One region of the Actinopolymorpha sp. NPDC004070 genome, then DNA from elsewhere that is predicted to be linked to it. Evidence: predicted binding sites of a transcription regulator. Region 1 holds the regulator's gene; the other holds the start of a gene.
What was found. Region 1 encodes LexA, which represses DNA repair genes until DNA is damaged. Its sites were predicted from a motif close to TCGAACANNTGTTCGA; they were not measured.

Region 1 (5,570 bases):
AGTCCATCGAGTCGTCGACGGCGAGGATGAAGCACGCCGAGACCTGCTGGGGCGAGGGCGTTCCGACGTTGAACCACACCGGGCTGTTGAAGCTGAAGTACTGGTGCAGCAGCATCCAGACCAGCTCGTGCTCGAACACCTCGGCGTCGGCCGGAGTGGCGAAGTAGCCGTGCTCCTCACCGGCCGCGCGGTAGGTCTTCACCACCCGGTCGATGAGCTGCTTCAGGGTCCACTCGCGCTCGGGGGTGCCGACGGCGCCACGGAAGTACTTCGTGGTGACGATGGTGGACGCGTTGACCGACCAGAAGTCGGGGTATTCGACACCGCGCTGTTCGAAGACGGTCTCGCCGGTCTTCCAGTTCTGCTGAACGACGTCCCGGCGCTCCCAGGTCACCTCGTCGTACGGATGGGTGCCGGGGGTGGTGAAGATCCGGTTGACCTTCAGTCCCTTCGCCGAGCGCCCTTTCGCGCCCCCGCGAGTGCTGGGACCGCTGACCGTCTCCGTCATGCTGGTTCTCCTTGTCCTGCTGATCGTCTGCCCTGATCAGCCTCGTGGTCCGGGCGGGACGCTTCCCCTCGTCCGCCCCGGGCAGGTCGTGGACTTCTCGTGGACTTTCTTCGTGTTCCGTCGTCGTGGGCGGCCGGCGTGTCCGCGCCGGGTGCGTCCGGGGCCGCTCGTCCGGGGCCGCTCGTCTAGGGCCGGGTGGGTTGGTGCCCCGGCCGTGGCTCGGGCACCGTCTCGTCGTGTTCGGCACGCAGCACCGCGATCTCGGCCTCGAAGTCGGCCAGGGTGTCGAAGCTGCGGTAGACGCTGGCGAAGCGCATGTAGGCCACCTCGTCCAGCTCTCGGAGCGGACCGAGAATGGCGAGCCCCACCTCGTGCGAGGGGATCTCCGCCGAACCGGTGGACCGGATCGCCTCCTCCACCCGCTGGGCCAACTGCGCGAGAGAGTCCTCGGTGACCGGGCGGCCCTTGCACGCCTTGCGGACCCCGGTGATGACCTTCTCGCGGCTGAACGGCTCGGTGACGCCGCTGCGTTTGACCACCGCGAGCGTGACCTGCTCGACCGTGGTGAACCGGCGCTCGCAGTCCAGGCACTGGCGCCGGCGCCGGATGGCCGCGCCGTCGTCGGCGGTGCGGCTGTCGACCACCCGACTGTCAGGATGCCGGCAGAACGGGCAGTGCATCGCCTCGTGACTCCCCTCGCCGCCGGCGGGCGCGACGCCCGGCCGATCTCCGTCCGACACCCGCCGGCACCCTCTCCCCTGGGGACGAACCTGTGGATGACCTGGGGAGAACCTGTGCCTTGCGAATCACAACCTGTGGATGACTTACAGGTCTGTAACTACCACATCTAGGGGTACGCTACGTCGGTCCCGCCGGGCACGCAAGGCGCCCTGCGTGTCGCCGCGCACACGTGTCGGCGTCCTTGCAGGTCAGGCTCGCGGGGCGATTCGAAAGCAAGTTTCCGGCTCGGCGTGTCGGCCCGGAGATGTCGCGAATGGGCGACCTGTTCCTCCGCCGGTGGGGGCACGGAAGCGCACGGGACATGCCGGCACACGGCGCCCACGCCTGCACCGGCGGCCGGCGAGAGGCACAGGTCGGCGAGAGGCACAGGTCCGCGAGAGGCAGGTCGGAGGCAGGTCGGGGGATGGGCGAACAAGCCGCGGGACGGGCAGACACCCGGGCGGCAGCGCAACCGTGCACGTACGCAGTCGGACAGGCCGGCGGAAGGGACCTGGACAGACTGGCCGAAGGCGGGTCAGCGGGCCTGAACGGGGACGATCAGCCGCTGGCCGGCGCGCAGGTCTCCGGCGCGGGACAGGTCGTTCAGCCGGGCGATCTCGTCGACGGTCGCCCGCGGGTCGGCGCCAGGGGTGAGCTGGGTGGCGATCCCCCACATCGTCTCCCCGGGCTCCACCGTGATCGTGGTCGTGGCAGTCGGACGCTCCGCCCCGCCGGCCGCGGCATCGAACGCGGCCTGCGCCAGGAGCCCGAGGACGGCAACGAACGCCAGCGCCGCCATGGCCGTCAGCGTGGTCAGCGCCAGCCGGCCCCGCCGGGTCAGGCGCAGAGTGGAGGCGCCGTCCCGCCCGTCGTCCGGAAGCACGCACGACCGGACGCCCCGCGGTCGCGGGGGACGTCGGCGATCGGCCGGCGACCGCCGGGTGGGGCGCACCTGCCCGGGCGCCACCTCGCGCGGATCGACGTGAGGGACGGCAGGAACCTCCGCCCGAGCCCCGCCCATCCCCTCGTGCGGAACGCGGAGGAACGGGTGGACGCCGCGGGACGGGACGCCGTCACGCCGCACGCCATCGGCACGGCCGGCGCCCGGGTCCACCGGTGGCGCGACCGGACTGAGGTGCCGGCGGCCGCGCTCGGGAGCACCGCCGGCCCGACGGGACACGAAGTCCTCGAGATAGACCACCGACGCGCTGTTGCTCATCGTCCGACCTCCCACGAACACCGATTCACTTCCGTCACGTCGTCGCCCTCCGCCGTGTCGGCGCCGGCCGCTTCCGCTTCACACGTCCGCGTCTCCACTTCCGGCATCGGCGCTCGAACGACTGTTCGACGTACTTACTGATGGATTTCTACACCAGCCCACCGACAAGCACCAGAGTTCGCTCGAAAACACGTTCGACGCGGCTGTCCGGACGCTCCCTTACCTGGTGTTTCGTGGTTTCGTAAAACAATCGCGACACGCGTCGAACAGATGTTTGAAAGTGCTCTGACCAGGCTCTAGGCTCACTTCCGAGGGTCGGCAGAGTCGCGACCCGAAATCTGTGGAAGGAGACAGCCGCTATGCCCAAGCGGAAAAACACAGCGACCGAGTCCCCGACGGCGACCGTCCGGGAGCTCCCCGACGGACCACCCGACGCGACCGGGCTCACTCCACGCCAGCGACGCATCCTCGAGGTGATCCGCGACTCGGTGGAGACGCGCGGTTATCCCCCGGCGATGCGTGAGATCGGTGACCTCGTAGGGCTGACGTCGTCCTCGTCGGTCGCCCACCAGCTAAGGGTCCTGGAGACCAAGGGCTTCATCCGCCGCGACCCCAACCGGCCCCGGGCGCTCGAGGTGCTCGCACCGTCCACGTCCACCCGGCGGCCCCTGGCGGGAGTGCCGGCCTACGACGAGACCGACAGCGGCGAGGACCGCCCGGCCCCCGCGTTCGTGCCGGTGGTGGGCCGGATCGCGGCCGGTGGCCCGATCCTGGCCGAGCAGTCGGTCGAGGAGATCATGCCGCTGCCGCGCCAGCTCGTCGGCGAGGGTGAGCTCTTCCTGCTCCGCGTCCGAGGCGACTCCATGGTGGAGGCGGCCATCTGCGACGGCGACTGGGTGGTCGTGCGCCAGCAGCCCGAGGCGGAGTCGGGGGAGATCGTCTCGGCGATGATCGACGGCGAGGCGACCGTCAAGACCTATCGGCCCCGTGACGGCAAGGTGTGGCTGGTGCCTCACAATCCGGCGTACGAGCCCATCCCTGGAGACGATGCCGTCATTCTCGGTAAGGTCGTCGCCGTTCTACGTCGCGTCTGAGCAGGATGCGACGCTCGTCACAGGAGTCATCACCGGGAGCGACATGTCCGACCCAGCGGCTGAGACCGGCACCACGCCCGGATCCGATCAGGCACCCGTCAACATAGGTGTTGCCGAGTCCGGGCGTCCGGGACCTCCTCCGAAGGAGCCGCTGGACCCCAACGCCGGGAAGAGTCTGACCATCGAGGTGGACGGGACGCGATGGGCACGCGTCCCGATCCAGACCGACCTGTTCGGCCGGGGTGACCCGGTGGCGGACAAACTCAGCGACTACGTGGTCAAGACGGTCCGGCTCGCCGAGGACGACAGCAGGTTCGAGGGCGCGTTCGACGAGCCCTGGTACGTCGTGGTGAGCGAGAAGATCGTGGCGATCTCCCAGGGACGGTCCTACTTCACCTGGGAGATCAACCCGACTCCGGCGGCCCGGGTGCTGTCGAAGTGGGTGCAGCGCACACCGCACGGCATCGGACTCGGCAGCCCGTGGACCATGCAGCTGGCGATCAAGGAGGCCGGGCTTCCGCGCATCATGGTCGCGGCCGGGGCGAGCGTCGTGGGCAAGGCACTGGGCCGGCGCGGCTGGTTCTACCGGGTCGCCGGTCACCGGGTCAACGCGATCGACGGCCCGACGCCCTACTCCGCGTTCCCGTCCAACGTCTCCGCGAAGCTGCCGCCGAAGGCCCCCGACAAGATGGCCGCCGAGATCACCGCGACGCTTCGCAAGGTGCTCCCGCCGGGTCCGGCCGGCACGCTCGGCGGCACCGTGGTGATCGATTCCAACGACCTGGGCCGGGATGTCCTGGGCCACGACACCAGCCGGCCGGCCGAGTTCTTCGCCGAGCTCTTCCGCGACAACCCGTTCGGCCAGGGCCGGCAGCAGACCCCTGTCGCGGTGTGCGTCCACCGCCCCTGACCCGGCCGGCGACCAGCTGACGCCGGCTGTGCTCGCGCGGTCTCAGCTCTCGCGGGCCGACCGCAGCCGGCGCAGCGCACCGAGCGCGACGTCGCGGTCTCCGGTGAACCACATCGGCGGCAGCGACGCCCGCAGGTAGTTGCCGTATCGCGCGGTGACCAGCCGCGGGTCGAGCACCGCCACCACTCCACGGTCGGTCGACCTGCGGATGAGGCGACCGACCCCCTGCGCGAGCAGGAGCGCGGCGTGCGTGGCCGCCACGGACATGAAGCCGTTCCCTCCCGCCTCGTCGACCGCGCGCTGACGCGCCGACATCAGCGGGTCGTCCGGGCGCGGGAACGGAATCCTGTCGATGATCACGAGCTGACAGGCGTCCCCCGGCACGTCGAGGCCCTGCCACAGGGACAGCGTCCCGAACAACGACGTGTCCGGCTCGGCGGCGAACCTCCGGTGCAGCTCACTCAGCTGCCCCTCGCCCTGGCAGAGCACCTCCGTTCCCAGCCGGTCCCGCACCGCCGCGGCCGCCTCCTCCGCCGCCCGGCGGGACGAGAACAACCCCAACGTCGCACCGCCGGCCGCCTCCACCAGCTCGCCGACCTCCTCCAGGACACGCGGGGAGATCCCGCCACGACCGGGCGGAGCCAACCTGCGGGCGACGTAGAGGATCGCCTGCCGCTCGTAGTCGAACGGCGAGCCGACATCCAGAGCGCGCCATGGCAGCGGCTCCACGACGTCCTTGCCGCCCTCACCCGCCGGTTCGCGGTCCTGCTTCCCGGTCTGTTCGGGCGTACCCCCGCCGGCCCGGCCGTCCTCCCCGTCCGGGATCCGGTCGACCGGGCGCAGACCCACCGACCGTGCGGCGGAGTCGAAGTCCCCGCCCAGCTTCAGTGTTGCCGAGGTGAGGACGCAGGTCCGCTCGGCGAGCAGCTTCTCCCGTAGCAGGCCCGCGACCGACAGCGGCGCGACCCGAAGCTCCGGACCACCCCGCTCGCGTTCGGCCACCCACACCACGTCGTACGGCGACAACGCGCTGACGCGTTCGGCGACGTCGCGGATCTGCTCGACGTAGGAACGCGCCTGCCGCCGGCCCGACTCGGCGTCGGAGTCCTTCTTCTCGCT
Region 2 (5,570 bases), on a different contig from region 1:
GGGAGCTGTGAAAGCTGTTTCCAGTTGGTCCCTGCACCGCACCCTCGGCTCGTACATGTCCGGCGACCAGGCCGACGGCGGAGGTGACGACCTCGCGAAGCCCGACGCCGGAATGGCCCTGCTCGACCTGCCGGCGGAGCTGCGGCGACGTGGCTACGACACCGTTCAGCTGTGCCACTTCCACCTTCCCAGCCGCGAGTCCGGCTACCTGGGTGAACTCCGGTCGGCTCTGGAGTCGGCGAACGTCACGTTGGATGCCGTACTCGTCGACGACGGCGACCTCACCCACCCGGCCGACGCGGACGCCCACCAGGGCTGGATCGACGGCTGGCTCGACGTGGCCACCACGCTCGGCGCACGCCGGGCGCGGGTGATCGCCGGCAAGCAGTCGCCGAACCCGTCGCGGTTGGAGGACAGTGGCCGCCGCCTGGGAAAGCTGGCGGGCGACCACCCGGAGATCCGCGTCGTCACCGAGAACTGGTTCGCGCTCACCGCCGGAGCCGAGGAGGTCCACGCGATCCTGGACGCCGCCGACGGCCAGGTGGGTCTGCTCGTGGACCTCGGGAACTGGACCGGTGCGGACAAGTACGACCAGCTCGCAGCGGTCGCGCGGCGGAGCGAGACCTGCCACGCCAAGTGCCGCTTCGCCGCCGACGGTCCCGACCGTGACGACTTCGTCCACTCGCTGCAGGCGCTGCGCCAGGCCGACTACACCGGGCCGCTCGCCCTCGTCTACGACGGCGCCGACGACAACGAGTGGGACTGCCTGGAGGAAGAGCACGCCATCGCCACCAGCGTCTTCGGCTGAGCCACCGGGCCTGCGGCCTGCGTGCCGATCCCGACGTTCATCAGATTCCGTCCCTCGCCAGATCCCTTCTGGGCAAGGAGTTTCGAGCAAATGCTGAATCCCGAGGTGGCGCCGGGAGCGTTCACCGAGCTGGACCGGTTCGTGTTCGAGTCGTGGGGTTACCTGGTGATCCCCGACGTACTGACCGCGGACGAAGCCGAGGAGTGCTACGACGCGTCGGCACGGCTGCATGCCGCGCGGGACAAGGAGTTCGGTCAGGTCGGCCGAGGCTATGAGACCGAGCCAAGTCTGGAACACCTGATCGACCACCCGGCCGTACTCCCCAAGGTACGTGGGCTGTTCGGTGACCGGTTCGTCCTGCAGTCGAGCTGGAACACCATGCAACCCGCGCACGGCGGGATCGGCGGCTGGCACCAGGACGGCTCGGGTGCGTACGACTTCGGCAAGCTCGGGTACCCGGTCCCGCTGATCCAGCTGCGGGTGTCGTTCCTGCTGACCGACCAGACCCGGCCGGGCACGGGCAACATGGAACTGATCCCGGGCAGCCACCGCAGCACGGTGCCCTTGCCCGCCGAGATCCGGGCGGCTCGTGGGGACACGCCGATCGGGCACGTCATCTGTGCGCCGATCGGGTCGGTGCTGATCTTCCACAACGGCGTCTGGCACCGGACCTACCGCCACGACGGGGATCGTGACCGCTACACCGCGCACTACGTCTACAGCCCGCCGTGGGTACGCCCGGCCGACCGGCTCACGAACTCCGCCGAATTCCTGGAGCGCACGACGCCCATGCGCCGGGCGCTGATGGGTGAGTTCGAACGGCCCGACGCACCGTACGGCGCGGGGTACGACCCACTCCCCTTCGACTGACCGGCGTACGACCGGACCGGCGTACGGCTGATTCAGGGGCGGAGGATTCTCTGCTGTCGATCCACCCACTCTGGCGGTACGTATTCGGGGTGGCCGTGGGTGCCCATGCGGACTTGCCATCCTTTGTGGTGGACGGTGCCGTGGCGGTAGCGGCACAGGAGCACGCCGTTGTTCAGGTCTGTCGGGCCGCCGTGGTCCCAGGCGGTCATGTGATGGGTGATGCAGCGTGGTTCGGGGATGTTGCAGCCGGGGAAGTGGCAGTGGCTGCCGTCGCGGATCGCGAGGGCTCGCCGCTGGTGTTCCCTGAAGAACCGGTCGGAGCGGCCGAGGTCGAGCACCTGCCCGTCCCCGCCGAGGACGACGGGGATGAGGTCGGCCTCGCACGCCAACCGGCGCACCGTGGCGGCGGAGATGGGTTTGCCGTCGCTGCCGAGGTAGCGGGCCGATCCACCGCCTCCGCATCTCGGGCACCCGTCGTGCGGGTCGATGGCAGCTTCGGGCCCGAGGTCGTGCTCCGGAGTCAGGTCGGTCTTCGGAGCACAGCCGGCATCCGATCCGGCATCCGCTCGGGGTTCGGTGTTCGGTTGTGGGCGCTGCCCCGGTGTTCGAGGTGGCGGTACGCCGTCGACCGCGGATCCGGTGCCGGATGACTGTCGTTTCGGCTTACCTGCTTGGGCTGTCCGGCCCTCGTCTTGGCCTGCCGCCTCCCGCGGGGTCGGTTCGCCCGCGGCACCGGCCTGTGCCGCGCTCTTGGCGGTTCTTGTGGTGTCGGTCTTGGGGGTTCCGTATTTGGGGTCGGTGCTGGGGCAGGTGCAGGGTCTGGGGCGGATGGGGGTGGCGGTGTCGTCGATGGTCCCCGCACCTGTGCCGTTCAGGAGGGTGTCGAGGGGGATGGTGACCGTGACCTGTGGTGGTCTGCCGCCGCGGACGGGTGCGGTGGAGGCGGCGGCGAGCAGGCCGAGCGCTTCGGCGAACGCGTCCCCGCGGCGCTGTTCGATGGGCCGTGTGTCGGGTTCTGGTCCTTTGTTGGGTTCGGCGAGGGGTTCGATGATCTTGCGGAGCAGTTCCATCTCCCACACCGGCAGCGTGATCCGCACCGACTCCGACTGGGGGATCCCGTTGGGGATGTAGCGAAGGGAGCGTTTCTGTTCGGCCTTGCGGTCCTTACGCTCCAGTTCCTCTCCCAGCAGCCGTTCGGCCTCTTCGGGCGCGATCCGTTCCAGCAGGGACTCGCCCAGCCGGCGCAGCTCGTCGGGGTTGTGGGTCCGGGCCGCCTCGATCAGGAACTCCTCACCCCGGTCACGTTCATCGGCCCCGACGTATTCGGGAAGTTTCTTGATCGCTTCGGCGATCACACCGGCCTGCCGGGCCGACACCACCCCCGCCGCAAGAGCCTCACCGGTCAGCCGGGCCTCCTTGCCCAGGTCCCGGGCCAGCCCCACGGCGGCGGATGCTTCGCTTTGTGCGTACCGCTGCGCGGTGCGCAGGTAGACCGTGGCGTTCGGTGAACCGGTCAGCTTCCCGATGTCACACGCTTCGCCCTGGCGGACCAGGGCCAGCTCCAGTGCCTCGAAGCGGGCCTTCTTCGCCCGCGCCCTGGCGAGCACCAGCCCGCACTCCTCCGCGGTCAGCGAGCCCTTCGGCGTCACCCACGCCTCGTCCAGGAACGGGTCGACCGAGTCGAGCGCAGCAAGGATCCGGTCGGCGGCACCGCCACACGGTCCAGGCACCCCACTCACTCGAAGACATGATCGAATACTACCGGCCACCACCGACAACGACCTATGACCCACATGGCGGGATTCCCTTTGTACAAAGCGAACCTGACCTCCTGCCGAGGTGCTTCGTCAGCACACGGGCAGGCCTCCTCCCAAGGTCACAACCGGAGCAGCCGGGCGATCGTCCCGCCGAGCACGAGGTCTCGCACCTCCCCAGGTCGATCGTGACTACGAGCGCGTGGGACTCATCCGGCCCGACCGGCTTCCCAATGGGTACAGGCACTACGCGGTGGAGGACGAGGACGCGGTACGCCGGGTCCGCGCGCTGTTGGACGCGGGCCCGCCCACCCGGATCATTCGTCAGTTACTGCCGTGCGCCTCCGGCGACGCGACACTTCGTCCGTGCCCGGCGTTCTCGACAGCCTGCGCGACCAGCTGTCCGTTCTCGACCAGCGCGCCGCCGATCTGGCGACCGCTCGGGAAGTCCTCCTCCGGACCATCGCCGCCACCGAGAACTCCGGTGAGACGACCACCGAGAACGCAACCGCGCGTTGACGCAAGGCCGAAACCGTTCCCGGCCGCCCGTGTCGCCAGCCCGCGTCGTCAGTCGCCGTCGGAGTGCAGGCGTACGACTCCTTCTTCGTGGTCGACCAGGAAGAGCGTCCCGGGCGGGAACTCACCGAGCGTCTCCGGCGGCAACTGGACCGTCCCGTCACCGGCGACGACGGCGAAGTCCTGCCCGTCGCGACCCTCCGCACCGACGCGGCCGTCGCGAATGGTGACGACCCGGCCGAGCTGGGTGCCCACCTCCGGGTCGTGGGTGACGACGACGATCGTGGTGTCGCGCAGGGCGTTCACCGACTTCAGTGCGGCCACCACCTCGTCGCGCCCGGCGGTGTCGAGCTGGCTGGTCGGCTCGTCCACGAGCAGCAGTCCGGGCCCGGCCGCGATACCGACGGCCAGGGCGGCACGCTGTTGTTCTCCGCGGGTGAGCTCGGGCGGTTTCGACCTGGCCATCGCCGAAAGCCCCACCAGGTCGAGGATCTGCTCGGGTTCGGCGAGCTCGATGCCCTTGGTGGCGGCGGCCCTGCGCTGGGCGAGCCAGACGTTGCGCACCAGACTGGCGTACGGCAGCAGGTTGCGCGCGGAACCCTGCAGGACGACCCCGATCTCGGTGCCGCGCAGGCGGTTCAGCTCCGCGTCGCTCAGCTTCCCGATGTCGTACCCACCGACCACGATCCGGCCGGCCGACGGCCGCATCAGCCCGGACAGCAGGGAGATCAGCGTCGACTTGCCCGACCCGGACGGGCCGACCAGCGCCACCATCTCACCGGAGTTGATCGACAGGTCGACACCGGACAGCGCGACGACGTCGGAGCCCTCGATCCGGTAGATGTGCACGACTCTTCGGCATGCCACCGCCAAGCCCATCAGCCACCCGCCTCCTGCCGTCCCTCGGCCAGTCGCCCTTCGACCAGCCGTCCCTCGACCAGGCGGCGCTGCCACCAGCCGCCGGCGACCGCGCCCGCGACGAGCACTCCCAGCACCAGCAGCTCCAGCACTGCGACGTGCGCCCAGCGCGGCCAGTTGGCCAGCAGCGACGCGTCGACCCCGAGCGGAAGCTTTCTGCTGGTGGCAAACCATGCCACGGCGGCGGCGATCGCGCCGGTGACCGCACTGGTCACCACGATGCCGCCGTACGACCACAGCGCCGCGCCCGTGGTCAGGCGTTCGGTCGCACCCTGGATGCGGAGCGCGCGCATGCCGGGGTTCCAGGTCCGCCGGTCGACGGCCACCACCAGGGCCAGGGCGCCGAGCCCGACGAGGACGGTCACTCCCGCCGCCAGCTGGTAGGCGTGCAGGGCCATCGCGGCACCGGACTTCTCCAGCGAGTCGCGCACCCCACCGACCGTACGGTCGGAGACGATCGCCAACCCCTCCTTGCGCAACCGGTCGAGGATCTGGTTGGGGGTGCCGGGTGCGAGCCAGACCTGGGGTGTCGTGGCGAAGCCCGGCTCGGCGGTCAGTCGTTCGGCGTAGGTGAGGTCGATCAGCGCGCCCTTGGAGCCGACGCCGGGAAGGGTCGCCACCTTCGCCTTCGCCACGAAGTCGACCGGCTCGCCGTCGATGTTGGTCAGCTGCTTGCCGGGCATGGTGCCGGCGGTGATCGCGGG

Region 2: ABZV93_RS23930 (DUF222 domain-containing protein) is a predicted target of LexA. The motif match lies at 3,418-3,433, and genes of this name have one in related genera.

What each region holds. Positions count from the first base shown of each region.
Region 1 is NZ_JBEXMJ010000007.1:322,434-328,003, reverse strand. Features, by position in the region: gene ABZV93_RS15500 (vitamin B12-dependent ribonucleotide reductase) at 1-508, opposite strand, end outside; gene nrdR (transcriptional regulator NrdR) at 694-1,188, opposite strand; gene ABZV93_RS15490 (LysM domain-containing protein) at 1,764-2,447, opposite strand; gene lexA (transcriptional repressor LexA) at 2,807-3,541, shown strand; gene ABZV93_RS15480 (hypothetical protein) at 3,585-4,451, shown strand; gene ABZV93_RS15475 (ATP-dependent DNA helicase) at 4,494-5,570, opposite strand, start outside.
Region 2 is NZ_JBEXMJ010000014.1:95,771-101,340, forward strand. Features, by position in the region: gene ABZV93_RS23920 (sugar phosphate isomerase/epimerase) at 8-808, shown strand; gene ABZV93_RS23925 (phytanoyl-CoA dioxygenase family protein) at 899-1,678, shown strand; gene ABZV93_RS23930 (DUF222 domain-containing protein) at 1,711-3,408, opposite strand; partial or broken gene ABZV93_RS23935 (MerR family transcriptional regulator) at 3,518-3,757, shown strand; gene ABZV93_RS23940 (hypothetical protein) at 3,799-3,951, shown strand; gene ABZV93_RS23945 (ATP-binding cassette domain-containing protein) at 4,000-4,827, opposite strand; gene ABZV93_RS23950 (hypothetical protein) at 4,827-5,570, opposite strand, start outside.